One region of the Streptomyces sp. NBC_00287 genome, then DNA from elsewhere that is predicted to be linked to it. Evidence: riboswitches for the same ligand, from Rfam matches in the RefSeq annotation. Region 1 holds a riboswitch; each other region holds the start of a gene.

Region 1 (4,831 bases):
AGGCACCGGACGCAGCCCTGGCCGCCAGCAGATCCGTGTCGGCGGTGGACAACAACAACACTGTGCTCATGCGGGCGCTCCCGGTGGAATGAAAGGCAGTCCTTGCGGCGCGCCCGACTCGATGAGCCGCCAGAGCGCGTCGGTGTCCGCGTGTTGTTCGATCAGATCGCCGAGCCGGTCGAGCTGCTCCTCGCGCAGCGCGGCGAACGTTGTGTCCGGTGCCGGTACGAAGCGGCGGCCCGCGGCGGCCGCCACCTCGCGCAGAAAGGCCCGCCGGAAGCCGTCCGACTCCAGCGAGCCGTGCCAGTGCGTGCCCCAGGTCTGTTCGACCCGGCAGCCGTCGAGGAAGGGTTCACCGCCGTTTATGGAAGCGACCCCGTGATGGATCTCGTACCCCTCGACCTGCTCGCCGAGGGCTTCCCCGGTCGGCCGGGTGAGGGTCTTCTCGCGCGCGAACCGCACCCGCACGGGCAGGATGCCGAGCCCCTCGACATGGCCCCTGCGGCTCTCGACCTCGTCCTCGATGTGCTCGCCGAGGATCTGGAAGCCGCCACAGATGCCGAGGATGGGCTTCTGCTCCGAGGCCCTGCGGATCAGCGCCTCCGCAAGGCCCCGCTCGCGCAGCCACTCCAGCGCCTTGACGGTCCCCCGGGTACCGGGCACGACGACGAGGTCGGCGTCGGCCAGTTCCTCGGGCCGGTCCACGAACCGTACGACGACGCCGGGTTCGGCGGCGAGGGCGTCGACGTCGGTGAAGTTGGACATGAGGGGGACGGCACAGACGGCGACGCGCAGGACGTCCTCGCCGACGGGGGAGGAGACCTGGGACTCGCGCACGGTCCCCCGCAGGGAGACGCGCAGCCCGTCCTCCTCGTCGATGCCGAGGCCGTGCTGGAAGGGCAGGACGCCGTAGGTGTGCCGCCCGGTGAGGCCATGGAGCATGTCGAGCCCGGGTTCGAGGAGGCTGACGTCCCCCCGGAACTTGTTCACGAGGAACCCGGCGACCAGCTTCTGGTCCTCTTCGGAGAGCAGGGCGACGGTCCCGAAGAAGGAGGCGAAGACGCCGCCCCGGTCGATGTCACCGACCACGACCACGGGCAGCCCGGCGTTGCGGGCGATCCCCATGTTGACGATGTCGGTCCGCCGCAGATTGATCTCGGCGGGGCTGCCCGCCCCCTCGCAGATCACCGCGTCATACGTGCCCCGCAACTCGGCGAGACAGTCGAGCACGGTCCCGAGCAACTGCTGCTGCCGCCCCCCGTGATACCCGCGCGCACTGAGCTCACCCACCGGCTTGCCCATCAGCACGACCTGACTGCTCTGGTCGCCACCGGGCTTGAGCAGCACGGGATTCATGAGCGCGCTCGGCTCTGTTCGGCACGCCTGTGCCTGCATGGCCTGGGCCCGCCCGATCTCGGCGCCTTCGCGCGTGACGAACGAATTGAGGGACATGTTCTGCGCCTTGAAGGGCGCGACCTTGACCCCTTGCCGGACCAGCCAGCGACAGATCCCGGCCGTGACCACACTCTTACCGGCGTCGGAGGTGGTACCGGCGACGAGGAGCCCTCCGCCGCTCATGACCGCTTCCCCTTCACGACGCGGCGCGCGACGACACTGACCCCCAGCGCAAGCAGGCTCACCCGCCGGGACAGCCGTACGGCCCGCTCGATGTCCCCGACCTCCACAGCACGCCCCTCCCCGTTCAACACCGGCCGATGCTCGATGCGCCCGCCGTACGCCAAGGTCCCCCCGAGCCGCACCCCCAGCGCCCCCGCGAACGACGCCTCCACCGGCCCCGCGTTGGGGCTCGGATGCTTCGAGGCATCGGCCCGCCAGGCCTGTACGGCCCCCCGGGCATTCCCTCCCGCCGCGGCGGCGAGTACGGCCGTCAGGCGCGCCCCCGGCCACCCGGCGACGTCGTCGAGGCGAGCGGAAGCCCAGCCGTAGCGCCGGTAACGGGCCGACTTGTGGCCGACCATGGCGTCAAGGGTGTTCACGGCCCGAAACCCGACAAGCCCAGGTACTCCGCCCAAGGCCCCCCACACCAAGGCCCCCACGACGGCATCGGAGGTGTTCTCGGCGACGGACTCGACAACGGCCCGCGCGATCCCGTCAGCGTCCAGCGCCTGAGGATCCCGCCCGCACAAATGCGGCAGCCGGGCCCGAGCGGCCTCGACGTCCCCCTGGTGGAGCGCCTGCCCGATGACCCGAGCCTCCCGGACGAGCGAAGTCCCGCCGACGACGGCCCAGGTGGCTACGCCGGTGAGCGCGACGGAGGCGGCAGGGGAGCGGCGTACGGCCCCCGCGGCGAGGGCACCCAGAGCCACGGCGCCACCGGCGCACACGGTCGTGTGCAGTGCGCCCCGGCCACGGTCGTCGCGCCACAACAGCCGTTCCACGGCACCCGCGGCCCGCCCGAACGCGGCGACCGGATGCCCGCGGCGCGGATCGCCGAGGAGCAGATCACCGAGGAGGCCGGCGGCGGCGCCGTACGCGAAGACGCGATCGGCCCGCATCGGCTCAGCCGATCGCGGAGTCAGACGCGGGTCTGGTACTGGATGTCGATCGGCAGGCAAGCATCGCGATATGTCCTCACTCAGGGTGTCCACGCCCTGGTTCGACGAGACCGGCGGTGAGAGTTCCTGGCTCCCGGGGCTACTTACCCCGGTGACAGTGGCGGGACCGCGCCGGACTCACACCGGCTTCCTCTCTTGCCGCCGTACATGGCTCCGGCAGTCCACCACGGGCCCGGAAGGGCCGTCAACTTGCCGTTGACCTGCGAGGGGAGAGTGTGCTGAGGCCCACATCGGGTCCGGCGGGGCGGGTTTGGCCAGGGGGTTCACCCACACGAGGTGACTACGCGGAAGCGCCTTGCGACTGCGGTGCGTGACGCCCTGGAATACGGGGACCGATCGAGTGGGGCGAGGGGGAGGGCCGGGTCTGTGGCGTACGTGGGTGAAATGGTGCTGGACGACGGGCAGGTCGTACTGCTGGAGGTGGCGGGCGACGGGCCGGCGGGGGTGCAGCGCGTGTCGCGCGGCGGCGCGGTCGCGGGGGCGGCCGAAACCCTCCAACAGGCGCTGGCCCGGGTGCGTCCGGCGCTGGGGGCGGTCCTGGAAGGCGCGCGGGACCTGCCCAGACCACCGGGTTCGGTCACGGTCGAGTTCGGCATCACGCTGAGCGCGGAGGCGGGGGTGGTGGTCGCGCGGGGCTCCACGGAGGCGCACTTCACGGTGACGATGAACTGGACGAACCCGTCGGAAGCGATGGTTCCGGGACAGCGCGATGCCGACGGCCGAGTCTGACGACGAACTCGCGCGCGGAATCGCCCGCTTCTGGAGTCATGACGGTCAGGTCACGGGAAGCGGCTTCCTGATCGCGGAGGGCACGCTGTGCACCTGCGCCCATGTAGTGGCGAACGCGCTGGGCGTGCCCGACACGGCGACGGACCCTCCTTCCTGTGCCGTGACCGTCGACTTCCCGCTGCTGACTCCGCCGTCCGACCGGTTGCCGGCGACGGTCACGCACTGGCGCCCGGTGTCCGGGGACGGCGGCGGAGACATCGCCCTGCTGAGGCTGGACCCGGTCCCCGGCACCACACCGGTCCGTTTCGCGGGCGGCACAGCGGTCTGGGACCACCCCTTCCGCGTCCTGGGCTTCCCCCTTCTGACCGACGACCACGGAGTCTGGGTGGACGGCCGGTTGCGGGCGCCGGTGGGCAAGGGGTGGACGTCGATGGAACCCCGCGGACGGACGATCGGCCGGGGCTTCAGCGGCGGCCCGGTGTGGGACACGGAACAGGGCGGCGTCGTCGGCATGACGGTGGCGGCGGACACGGGGACGGGCGCGAGCACGGCGTACCTCATCCCCGCAGCTCTCCTCCTGGGCCTGGAACCGGGCCTACGCCCGTCCCCCTTCCGAGGCCTGGAGGCCTTCCGCGAACAGGACGCGACGGTCTTCTTCGCCCGCCGGTCCGACAGCGAACGCATCGCGGAGGCGTTGCGGACGCACCCCTTCGTCCTGGTGGCGGGCGCGTCGGGGGTAGGCAAGTCGTCACTGGTACGAGCAGGAGTGCTACCGCTGCTGAGGAGTTCGGGCCACACGGTGACGGATTTCGCCGGCCAGCCGGAGACGGATCCGGTACGGACGCTGGGGGAGGCGCTGGGAGGCCAGTTCCCGTCTCTGCGGGACCTGGCGCGCACGTTGGGCGGGGACCGACAGACGGCGACGCTGCTGGGTGCCCGAATCCTGGAGGAGTCCGGGACGGCGGGGCATGTGATCCTGCTGGACCAGTTCGAGGAGACGGTAGGAGCACGCCCGGCGGACGCGCGAGCCCTGCTGGACGTACTGCTGCCGATGGCGAGGGCGGCCCACCCGGAGGGCCGCCGCCTCCGAGTCCTGGCGACCTTGCGCTCGGCATCGCTGGAGGAACTGGTCACGGGCGGCAGGGCGGAGGCGCTGAGCGGCACGGTCCAGATGGTGGCCCCGATGACCCCGTCCCAGTTGGACGAGGTGGTCCGCCGCCCGATCGACGCGATCCCCGGGGTGGAGTTCGAACCGGGCCTGCCGGAACTGCTGGTGTCGGAGGCGGGGGGAGAACCGGGCGCCCTGCCGTTGGTGGAGTTCACCTTGGCGGAACTCTGGGACCGGCGGGAGCATGGTCGTCTGACGCATACGGCGTACAGGGAGATCGGCGGAGTGGAAGGAGCGCTCTCGCGTTACGCCGACCACCAGTTGGCGCAGGTCTGCAAACCCCCGGAGGGCCCGGACGAGGCCACGGCCCGGCGCCTGTTCGAACGGCTCGCCCGGCCGGTGCGGGGCAAGGAGTACG
Region 2 (4,831 bases), 1.9 Mb from region 1:
GCTCGCTACCACGGCAACAACGGTGAAGTGAACGCGGTCTTCCGGCCGGCCGACACCCCGCCGGACATCTCGTCGCCGGGCGGCTCAACCCACTATCTCGCCACCAGTGCGGAGACAGGGGGCGAATTCGGTTTGTACAAGGCCGAGTTGGGGCCGCGGTCCGCCGGTGCCAAGGCCCACTTCCACAAGACCATCTCGGAGTCCTTCTATGTCCTCTCGGGCGAACTGGAGCTCTACAACGGCGAGAAGTGGCTCACGGGCCGCGCGGGCGACTTCCTGTACGTGCCGGTCGGTGGCCTGCATGCCTTCAAGAATGTGACCGACGAACCGGTGTCCATGCTCATGCTCTTCTCCCCCGGCGCCCCGCGGGAGGAGTACTTCGAGCAGGTCGCTGAGATGGCACAGCGCGGTGCTGAGGAACTCATGCGGTTCCGCGTCCGGCACGACAGTTACTTCGTCGAGGACTTCGAGTAGCCCGGGGCCAGGTGCGCTACGACGTCGTCAGCGGCAGGGTCGTGAACGTGTGTCCCTCCCAGAGACGACGCGACGCTTCCTCCGGGTAGGCGGTGACCGTGGGTTCGGTGTCGAGGAGTTGGACGAGGCGCTGTTCGGTGTCGTAGGCGGGCCAGCCCGGGTCGCCCGTGGTGGCGAAAGCCGTCCAGGCGGAGCGGATGCGGGCGGAGAGGGTCTCGGTCTCCGGGGAGGGGGTCGGGCCGATCAGCATGGCGCCGAGGCCCTCGTAGACACCGAAGGTCAGCGGTACGTCCAGGCCGTGGCAGGCGCCCAGTGCGCCGCCGCCCGCCGGGGCGGACCAGGTGAGTTCGTAGAGGTGCGCCCGACCGCCACCGGCCACCTGGGCCTCGGCGAGGTGCAGGGTGGGCATGCGGAACAGCCAGTCGGACTGGACGAGTTCGAAGAGGTACTCCGCCGAGGCTTGCGGGAAGGCGGCGCGGTAGGACTGCTCGGCGTCCGGTGTGGGCCCGAACCAGTTCAGGGCCGAGGCCGCGAGGTTGTCGTCCACCCGGCCGAGCAGACCGCCGAGCAGGAGGAAGAGCCGGTATTCGTCCCGGTTGTGGCCGGCGATCAGCTCCACGTCGCGTGCGGCCCCGTCGGCCAGCGCCTCCCAGGGCGTGCGGGTCAGGACCTCGCCGTCGACGACCGGTGAGTACGGCGTCGGGGTGTGGGCGACCGGGCCCCAGCGGTGCGCGTACTCACGCATCCGCCCACCCAGCACGGCCCCCGCCTCGGGCAGCTTGCGCGGGTCCACGCCGGACAGATCGGCCACGGTGGGACGCAGCCCCAGCTGTCCGGCGATGGTTCCGGCGATGTCCACGGCGAGTTCGTCCGAGAAGAACGTGCCCGGCACACTTTGGACGATGGCCCGCCGAAACAGGCCGCGCGCCGGGTCCATCGTCAGCAGCGCGGCGATCGACCCGGCGCCGGCCGACTCCCCGAAGACGGTGACCTGGTCGGGGTCGCCGCCGAACGCGGAGACGTTCTCGCGCACCCACTCCAGGGCCGCGACCTGGTCGAGGAGGCCACGGTTGGCCGGGGCACCCTCGACCCGGGCGAACCCCTCGATGCCGACCCGGTAGTTGAAGGTGACGACGACCAGCTCACCGTCGCGTGCGAGGCGTCCAGCGTCGTAGGCGGGGTCGTCGGCGGAGCCGAACTTGTAGGCGCCGCCGTAGATCCAGACCATCACCGGTCGGCGGGCGGCCGTATCCGCGTCCGGCGTCCAGACGTTGACCGTCAGCCAGTCGTCCCCGGCGGCCGTGGTGTCAGCAGGCGGGTCCTCAGGGCCGAATGGCTCCTGCGGGGGCGGCGGACCGAAGGAGTACGCCTCCCGCACTCCGTCCCAGCGCCTCACCGGCCGCGGCGCCGCGAAGCGTGCCTCTCCCACCGGCGGCTGCGCGTACGGAATGCCACGGAAGACCACCAGGCCGTCCTCGCGGCGTCCGCGCACGGCGCCCGACACCGTCGTGACCTCTGGAAATTCGGCACGGCTCATGAAGGCTCCTCAAGCGTCGGCCCGCCTCGGCCCGGCCATCCTGCCCCGAAATCCTTGAAGTATCAATCAGTCTGCCGGGCGGTGCCTGACCTGTGCGTGTCTCACTTCACCAGCCAAATCCCGACGCCACCTTCCACGGCCCCGTACGCTGACCCGTGCAGCTGGTTCGCCCCGTCCGCCAGGCGGGATGCGTCGCAAGAGGGAACCCGGTGGAAATCCGGGACTGCCCCGCAGCGGTGAGTGGGAACGACCGCCGTCATACGCACTGGGCCCGACGTACTGGGTCCGGGAAGCGACGGCCAGTAGGTGTCCTCCCCGAGGAGGATGTGCCCGCGAGTCCGAAGACCTGCCATCTGCCCGCGCACGGACGACTCGTGCGCGGACATCCCGGTGACCTCGAGGGCGGGTCGGCGACACATACCAGGCGGCGCGACACCCCTCGCTTCCCGCCCGGTCCGTCACCCCTTCGCGCTCTCGTCCCGTCCCCGGGACCTCAGGGATTCATCTCGCGAAGGAGATCTCCGTGACCACCGAGTCCACAGCCACGGCCGCGCTGGCCACCGTCTACGGCTACCCCCGGCAGGGCCCGAACCGGGAGCTGAAGAAGGCCGTCGAGGGCTACTGGAAGGGCCGCGTCTCCGCCGACGCCCTCCGCGCCACCGGCGCCGAGCTGCGACGCGGAACCTGGCAGCAACTGGCCGAAGCCGGCATCGGCGAAGTCCCCACCGGCGACTTCTCGTTCTACGATCATGTCCTGGACGCCACCGTCATGGTGGGCGCGATCCCCGCCCGCCACCGGGCTGCCTTCGATGCCGACCCGCTCGACGGGTACTTCGCCATGGCGCGCGGCACGCAAGACATCGCCCCGCTGGAGATGACCAAGTGGTTCGACACGAACTACCACTATCTGGTCCCGGAGTTGGGCCCGGACACGGTGTTCACTGCCGACTCCAGCAAGCAGGTGAGCGAGTTGAAGGAGGCCCTCGCGCTCGGCCTGACCGCCCGGCCCGTCCTCATCGGTCCCGTCACCTACCTCCTCCTCGCCAAGCCCGCGCCCGGCGTCGCCGCCGGCTTCGACCCGCTGGTCCTTCTCGACCGGCTGCTGCCGGTGTACGCCGAGATCCTCGCCGATCTGCGCGCCGCGGGAGCCGAGTGGGTTCAGCTCGACGAGCCCGCCCTCGTCCAGGACCGCACCCCGGCCGAACTCAACGCCGCTGCACGCGCCTACCGTGGCCTCGGTGCCCTCACCGACCGGCCGAAGCTGCTGGTCGCCTCGTATTTCGGTCGTCTCGGCGAGGCGCTGCCGGTGCTGGCCAAGGCCCCGGTCGACGGACTCGCGCTCGACCTCACGGACGCCGCGTGCCTGGATGACCTCGCCGCCGTGGGTGGACTGCCCGGCAAGCGTCTGGTCGCCGGAGTCGTCAACGGCCGCAACATCTGGGTCAACGACCTGGCCACCTCCCTCACCACCCTGGGCACCCTCCTCGGCCTGGCCGACCGCGTCGACGTATCGGCGTCCTGCTCCCTCCTCCACGTCCCCCTCGACACCGCGGCCGAGCGGGACATCGAGCCGCAGATTCTGCGCTGGCTCGCCTTCGCCCGCCAGAAGACCGCCGAGGTCGTCACCCTGGCCAAGGGCCTGGCCCGCGGCACCGACACCATCGCCGCCGAACTGGCCGTGAACCGGGCCGACTTGGCCTCCCGCGCCCACTCCCCCATCACCCACGACCCGGACGTACGGGCCCGCACCGCCGCGGTCACCGAGGCCGACGCCCACCGCTCGCAGCCGTACGCCCAACGCGCGGCCGCACAGCGAGCCCTGCTCGGCCTCCCGCTGTTGCCGACGACCACCATCGGCTCCTTCCCGCAGACCGGCGAACTGCGCTCCGCACGGGCCGACCTGCGAGCGGGCCGGATCGACACAGCCGCGTACGAGGAGCGCATCCGGGCCGAAATCCGGGAAGTGATCTCCTTCCAGGAGAAGGCCGGGCTGGACGTCCTGGTCCACGGCGAACCCGAACGCAACGACATGGTCCAGTACTTCGCCGAGCAGCTCACCGGGTATCTCGCCACACAGCACGGCTGGGTGCAGTCCTACGGCACCCGCTACGTCCGCCCGCCGATCCTGGCCGGCGACATCTCGCGCCCGGAACCGATGACGGTGCGCTGGACGACGTACGCCCAATCGCTCACCGGCCGCCCGGTCAAGGGGATGCTCACCGGTCCGGTCACCATGCTCGCCTGGTCCTTCGTCCGGGACGACCAGCCGCTCGCCGAGACCGCACGGCAGGTTGCCCTCGCCCTGCGCGACGAGGTGAACGACCTGGAGGCAACGGGCAGTTCGGTGATCCAGGTCGACGAGCCCGCGCTGCGCGAGACGCTGCCGCTGCGCGCCGCCGACCGGCCGGGGTATCTGGCCTGGGCGACGGAGGCGTTCCGGCTGACCACCGGTGGGGTGCGGCCGGACACCCAGATCCACACGCACATGTGCTACGCCGAGTTCGGTGACATCGTGCGGGCCATCGACGATCTCGACGCCGATGTCATCAGCCTGGAGGCCGCCCGTTCCCATATGCAGGTGGCCCGCGAGCTGGCCGCGCACGGATATCCGCGGGAGGCGGGGCCGGGGGTGTACGACATCCACTCGCCGCGCGTTCCGAGTGTGCGGGAGGCGGCCGATCTGCTGCGGACCGGGTTGCGGGCGATTCCCGCCGAGCGGTTGTGGGTCAATCCCGACTGCGGTCTGAAGACGCGGGGTTGGCCGGAGGTCCGCGCGGCGCTGGAGAACCTCGTCGCGGCGGCGCGGGTCGTACGGGGAGA
Region 3 (4,831 bases), 4.1 Mb from region 1:
CGCTGCGGGATCTCCCACGCCGTGCGGTAGAGCCGTCGTACGTCCTCGGGGATCCAGGCGAACTCCTGCACCGAGCCGTTCGCCTCGCGCAGCGCCTCGCGGGTGCGGGCGTCCCAGACGCCGAGCTCCTTCAGCTCCTGCACAAGGTAGGAGTTGACCTGGAGGAACTCGCCGGACAGCGTCTCGCGCTTGAACAGGTTGGACACCTGCGGCTCGATGCACTCGTAGACGCCGGCGATGGACGCGATGGTCGCGGTGGGCGCGATGGCGAGGAGGAGGGAGTTGCGCATCCCGACCTCGGCGATACGGCTGCGCAGCGCCGCCCAGCGCTCCGGCCAGGTGAGTTCGGCGTCGTAGTGGTCGGGGTGCAGGACGCCCTGCGCGGTACGGGTCTTCTCCCAGGCCGGCAGCGGGCCGCTGCGCTCGGCGAGGTCGGCGGAGGCCTCGTAGGCGGCGAGCATGATGCGCTCGGCGATCCGGGTGGAGAGCGCCTTGGCCTCGGGGGAGTCGAAGGGCAGCCGCAGCTTGAAGAAGACGTCCTGCAGCCCCATCGCACCGAGCCCCACCGGGCGCCACTTGGCGTTGGAGCGGCCCGCCTGCTCGGTCGGGTAGAAGTTGATGTCGACCACGCGGTCGAGGAAGGTGACGGCGGTGCGGACGGTGGCGTCGAGCCGCTCCCAGTCGATGTCACCGTCGACGACGAACGAGCCGAGGTTGACCGACCCCAGGTTGCAGACCGCCGTCTCCCCGTCGTCGGTGACCTCCAGGATCTCCGTGCAGAGGTTGGAGGAGTGGACCACCTGGCCCGGCAGGGCGGTCTGGTTGGCGGTGCGGTTGGCGGCGTCCTTGAAGGTCATCCAGCCGTTGCCGGTCTGCGCGAGGGTGCGCATCATGCGGCCGTAGAGGTCACGGGCGGGGATGGTCTTCTTCGCGAGGCCCTGTTCTTCTGCCTTGCGATAGGCCGCGTCGAACTCCTCGCCCCACAGGTCGACCAGCTCGGGCACATCGGCGGGCGAGAACAGGGACCACGGGGCGTCGGCGTTCACCCGGCGCATGAACTCGTCCGGGATCCAGTGCGCGAGGTTCAGATTGTGCGTACGCCGGGCGTCCTCACCGGTGTTGTCGCGCAGCTCCAGGAACTCCTCGATGTCGGAGTGCCAGGTCTCCAGGTAGACCGCCGCCGCGCCCTTGCGCCGCCCGCCCTGGTTCACGGCGGCGACCGAGGCGTCGAGGGTCTTCAGGAACGGGACGATGCCGTTGGAGTGCCCGTTGGTGCCGCGGATCAGCGAACCCCGGGAGCGGATACGGGAGTACGAGAGCCCGATGCCGCCGGCGTGCTTGGAGAGGCGGGCGACCTGGTGGTAGCGGTCGTAGATGGAGTCCAGCTCGTCGAGCGGGGAGTCGAGCAGGTAGCAGGACGACATCTGGGGGTGCCGGGTGCCGGAGTTGAAGAGCGTGGGGGAGGAGGGGAGGTAGTCGAGGCGGCTCATGAGCCCGTAGAGCGCGGCGACTTCGTCGAGGGCGCGCGTGGTGTCGTCCTCGGCGAGACCGGCGGCGACGCGGAGCATGAAGTGCTGGGGCGTCTCGATGACCTTGCGCGTGATGGGGTGCCGGAGCAGATAACGGCTGTGGAGGGTACGGAGCCCGAAGTAGCCGAAGCGGTCGTCGGCGCCGGTGTCGATCAGCGCGTCGAGGCGGGCGGCGTGGATCCGTACGAACTCGGCGGTCCGGTCGGCGATGAGCCCCTCCCGGTGCCCGACCGCGACGGACTCGGTGAAGGACGTGACGCCCTGGGAGGCGGCCTCGGCGGCGATGGAGACGGTCAGCAGCCGGGCGGCCAGCCGGGAGTAGGCGGGGTCCTCGGAGATGAGCCCTGCCGCGGCCTCGGTGGCCAGCTCGCGCAGCTCCGACACGTCCGCCCGGGCGGACCGGCCGCGCAGCGCGGCGGCGGCGACCCGGCCGGGGTCGGCGTCGGGGAGGTCGGCGGTCAGCTCGGTCAGGGTCCGCAGCAGCGCGGTTCCGGGACCGTCGGTCTCCACCTGGATGGCTGAAGCCGGGTCGGCTGGCGCGATGGTCACTGGGGGGCTCTCCCTCGCTCGGCACGGGGCCTTGCGGAGGGCAGGAGGCAGCTCACGAGCGCACGGGGCGTCGCGTCCACCGACCCATTCCACGAGGCCCGGACGTCAGGCGCACCGGCCGGTTGGCCGGGCGCGCTGTCGGCAGGTCCTCGGACTGACGCTTATGCACAGATGTGCACAAGTACACCGTTGCGGGACAGTTCCGGATTCGCACCGGATTCCCCTGCGACGACAGCGAGCATGAGCATACATCTTGTGCCGCCCTGCGGTGACACCCCCAGATGTTGTGTCGCGTCGGCTTCAGAGCGTCAACTGATAAGTGAGGAGAGTGAACTCGGGATGCTCCGGGATCGGGTTCCAGTCGCGCTCGGGGGCCCGGGTGAAGCCGAGACGTTCATAGATACGGTGGGCGGTGCGCATCAGGGACTGGGTCGACAGGACGATGCCCTTGCACTCCGCGGCTCTTGCCCGGTCGATACAGGCGCGGACGAGGGCTTCTCCGGCGCCCCTGCCACGGGCCGCGTGGGCGACGGCCAGCATGCGGATCTCGGCCTCTCCGGGGCGGGCGAGGTCGGCCATGGGGCCGGGGGAGGGGACGAAAGTGACGCCGCCCAGGAGCCCGTTGTGGTCTACGGCCACCAACACCTCAGCGGCTGCGGCCCGCTTGGCGACGTCCCTGAGTTCGCCGAGGTACCAGTCGCTCTCGCCGAAGGTGAGGAGGTCGTCCTGGAGGTAGGCCTGGGCGGTGATCTCGCCCAGTTCCTCGTATTCGATGGGTTCCGCCGGGCGGATCTGGAAGTCCATGGAGTGAGTGTGTACGACAGAGGGCCGCCGTTCGAATGGCTTTCGGCGGCCCTCTGCGGAGGATGCGTCAGTGCACCGGGGTCAGATCCTTCTGGACTCCCGGGTCTCCCGCGTCCGCCGTGTAGTCCTCCGGGCTCGTCTCGTCGATACCTTCGGGGGCCTTCGCCGCCTTCAGGACGAAGGTCAGGACCACCGTGACGACAAGGTTCAGGACGAACGCCGTCAGGCCGATGTAGCCGATCTCCCCGATGCCCGGGATCTCCTTCGACGAACCGCCGAAGTGCTTCTGCGTCGGCGACGCGACACCGTAGGCCGCCACCGTGCCGTAGATCATGCCGACCGCCCAGCCGGCGAGCAGCGCCCAGCGGTGGAACCAGCGCGTGAACAGGCCGCCGACCAGGGCCGGGAAGGTCTGCAGGATCCAGATGCCGCCCAGGAGCTGGAAGTTGATGGCGACCGTCTTGTCCATCGTCAGGACGAAGACCAGCGCGCCGACCTTCACCAGCAGCGAGACCAGCTTGGAGACCTTGGTCTCCTGGGCGGGCGTGGCGTCGGGCTTGATGAAGTCCTTGTAGATGTTCCGGGTGAACAGGTTCGCCGCCGCGATCGACATGATCGCCGCCGGCACCAGCGCGCCGATGCCGATCGCCGCGAAGGCCACGCCCGCGAACCAGGCCGGGAACATGTTCTCGAACAGCTGCGGGATCGCCAACTGGCCGTTCTCCACCTTCACTCCGGCCGCGATCGCCATGAAGCCCAGCAGCGCCAGCAGACCGAGCATCAGCGAATACAGCGGCAGGATCGTGGTGTTGCGGCGGATCACATCACGGCTCCGGGAGGAGAGGGTCGCGGTGATCGAGTGCGGGTACATGAACAGCGCCAGCGCCGAGCCCAAGGCCAGCGTGGCGTACGTCCATTGCCCGGCCTCCGGCGGGACCAGACCGCCCACCCCGGTGGTGGTGAACTTCTCGCCCGCGTCGGCGAAGATCTCGTCGAACCCGCCCAGCTTGATCGGGATGTAGATGATCGCCACCGCGATGACCAGATAGATCAGGGTGTCCTTGACGAAGGCGATCAGCGCGGGCGCCCGCAGCCCCGAGGAGTAGGTGTACGCGGCCAGCACACCGAACGCGATCAGCAGCGGGAGGTCCTTGATGAACCAGTTCGTGTTCTCCCCGCCGCCGACGCCCATCACATCCAGCACCGCCTGGATGCCGACGAGCTGGAGCGCGATGTACGGCATCGTTGCCAGGATGCCGGTCAGCGCCACCGCCAGCGACAGGCCCTTGGAGCCGTACCGGCCGCGCACGAAGTCCGAGGTCGTCACATAGCCGTGCTTGTGCGACACCGACCACAGGCGGGGCAGGAACGTGAAGATCAACGGGTAGACGAGGATCGTGTACGGCACCGCGAAGAAGCCCGCCGCGCCGGCCGCGTAGATCGCCGCCGGGACCGCCACGAAGGTGTAAGCCGTGTACAGGTCGCCGCCGAGCAGGAACCAGGTGACCCAGGTGCCGAACGAGCGTCCGCCCAGGCCCCATTCGTCGAGGCTCTGCTCGTTCTCGGCCTTGCGCCAGCGCGCGGCGAGGAAGCCCATGACCGTGACGGCCAGGAAGAAGAAGATGAAGACGGCGAGCGCGACGCCGTTCACGCCGTCGTTCACTTGGTACCTCCACGACGGGCGCGCTGGTCACGCTGCCACAGCTGGTACGCGATCACCGTCAGCACGGTCGACAGGAGTACCCAGGCCATCTGGTACCAGTAGAAGAACGGGATGCCGATGAAGGCCGGGTCGGCCTTCGCATACGAACCCACCCACAACATCGCCACGAAGGGCGCGATCAGGCAGAGGGCGATGACGACGCGCACAGGCGTCACCACCGGCTCTCTGCTCGCCTCTGAGGTATCTGACATCTGACGGCTCCGTCCCCTCACTGATCACCTGAAAC

What was found. Region 1 has a riboswitch for cobalamin ahead of OHT76_RS10130 (cobalamin biosynthesis protein). Riboswitches for the same ligand answer to the same signal wherever they lie in the genome.
Region 2: linked by a shared signal. The riboswitch ahead of metE (5-methyltetrahydropteroyltriglutamate--homocysteine S-methyltransferase) and the one ahead of OHT76_RS10130 (cobalamin biosynthesis protein) in region 1 are both predicted to bind cobalamin.
Region 3: linked by a shared signal. The riboswitch ahead of OHT76_RS28735 (ribonucleoside-diphosphate reductase subunit alpha) and the one ahead of OHT76_RS10130 (cobalamin biosynthesis protein) in region 1 are both predicted to bind cobalamin.

What each region holds. Positions count from the first base shown of each region.
Region 1 is NZ_CP108053.1:2,217,083-2,221,913, reverse strand. It holds gene cobN (cobaltochelatase subunit CobN) at 1-70, opposite strand, end outside; gene OHT76_RS10135 (cobyric acid synthase) at 67-1,578, opposite strand; gene OHT76_RS10130 (cobalamin biosynthesis protein) at 1,575-2,516, opposite strand; cobalamin riboswitch at 2,618-2,757, opposite strand; gene OHT76_RS10125 (CU044_2847 family protein) at 2,943-3,305, shown strand; gene OHT76_RS10120 (nSTAND1 domain-containing NTPase) at 3,286-4,831, shown strand, end outside.
Region 2 is NZ_CP108053.1:346,042-350,872, forward strand. It holds gene OHT76_RS01840 (cupin domain-containing protein) at 1-474, shown strand, start outside; gene OHT76_RS01845 (carboxylesterase/lipase family protein) at 491-2,011, opposite strand; cobalamin riboswitch at 2,157-2,379, shown strand; gene metE (5-methyltetrahydropteroyltriglutamate--homocysteine S-methyltransferase) at 2,535-4,831, shown strand, end outside.
Region 3 is NZ_CP108053.1:6,272,688-6,277,518, forward strand. It holds gene OHT76_RS28735 (ribonucleoside-diphosphate reductase subunit alpha) at 1-2,078, opposite strand, end outside; cobalamin riboswitch at 2,202-2,326, opposite strand; gene OHT76_RS28740 (GNAT family N-acetyltransferase) at 2,379-2,882, opposite strand; gene mctP (monocarboxylate uptake permease MctP) at 2,950-4,545, opposite strand; gene OHT76_RS28750 (DUF3311 domain-containing protein) at 4,542-4,796, opposite strand.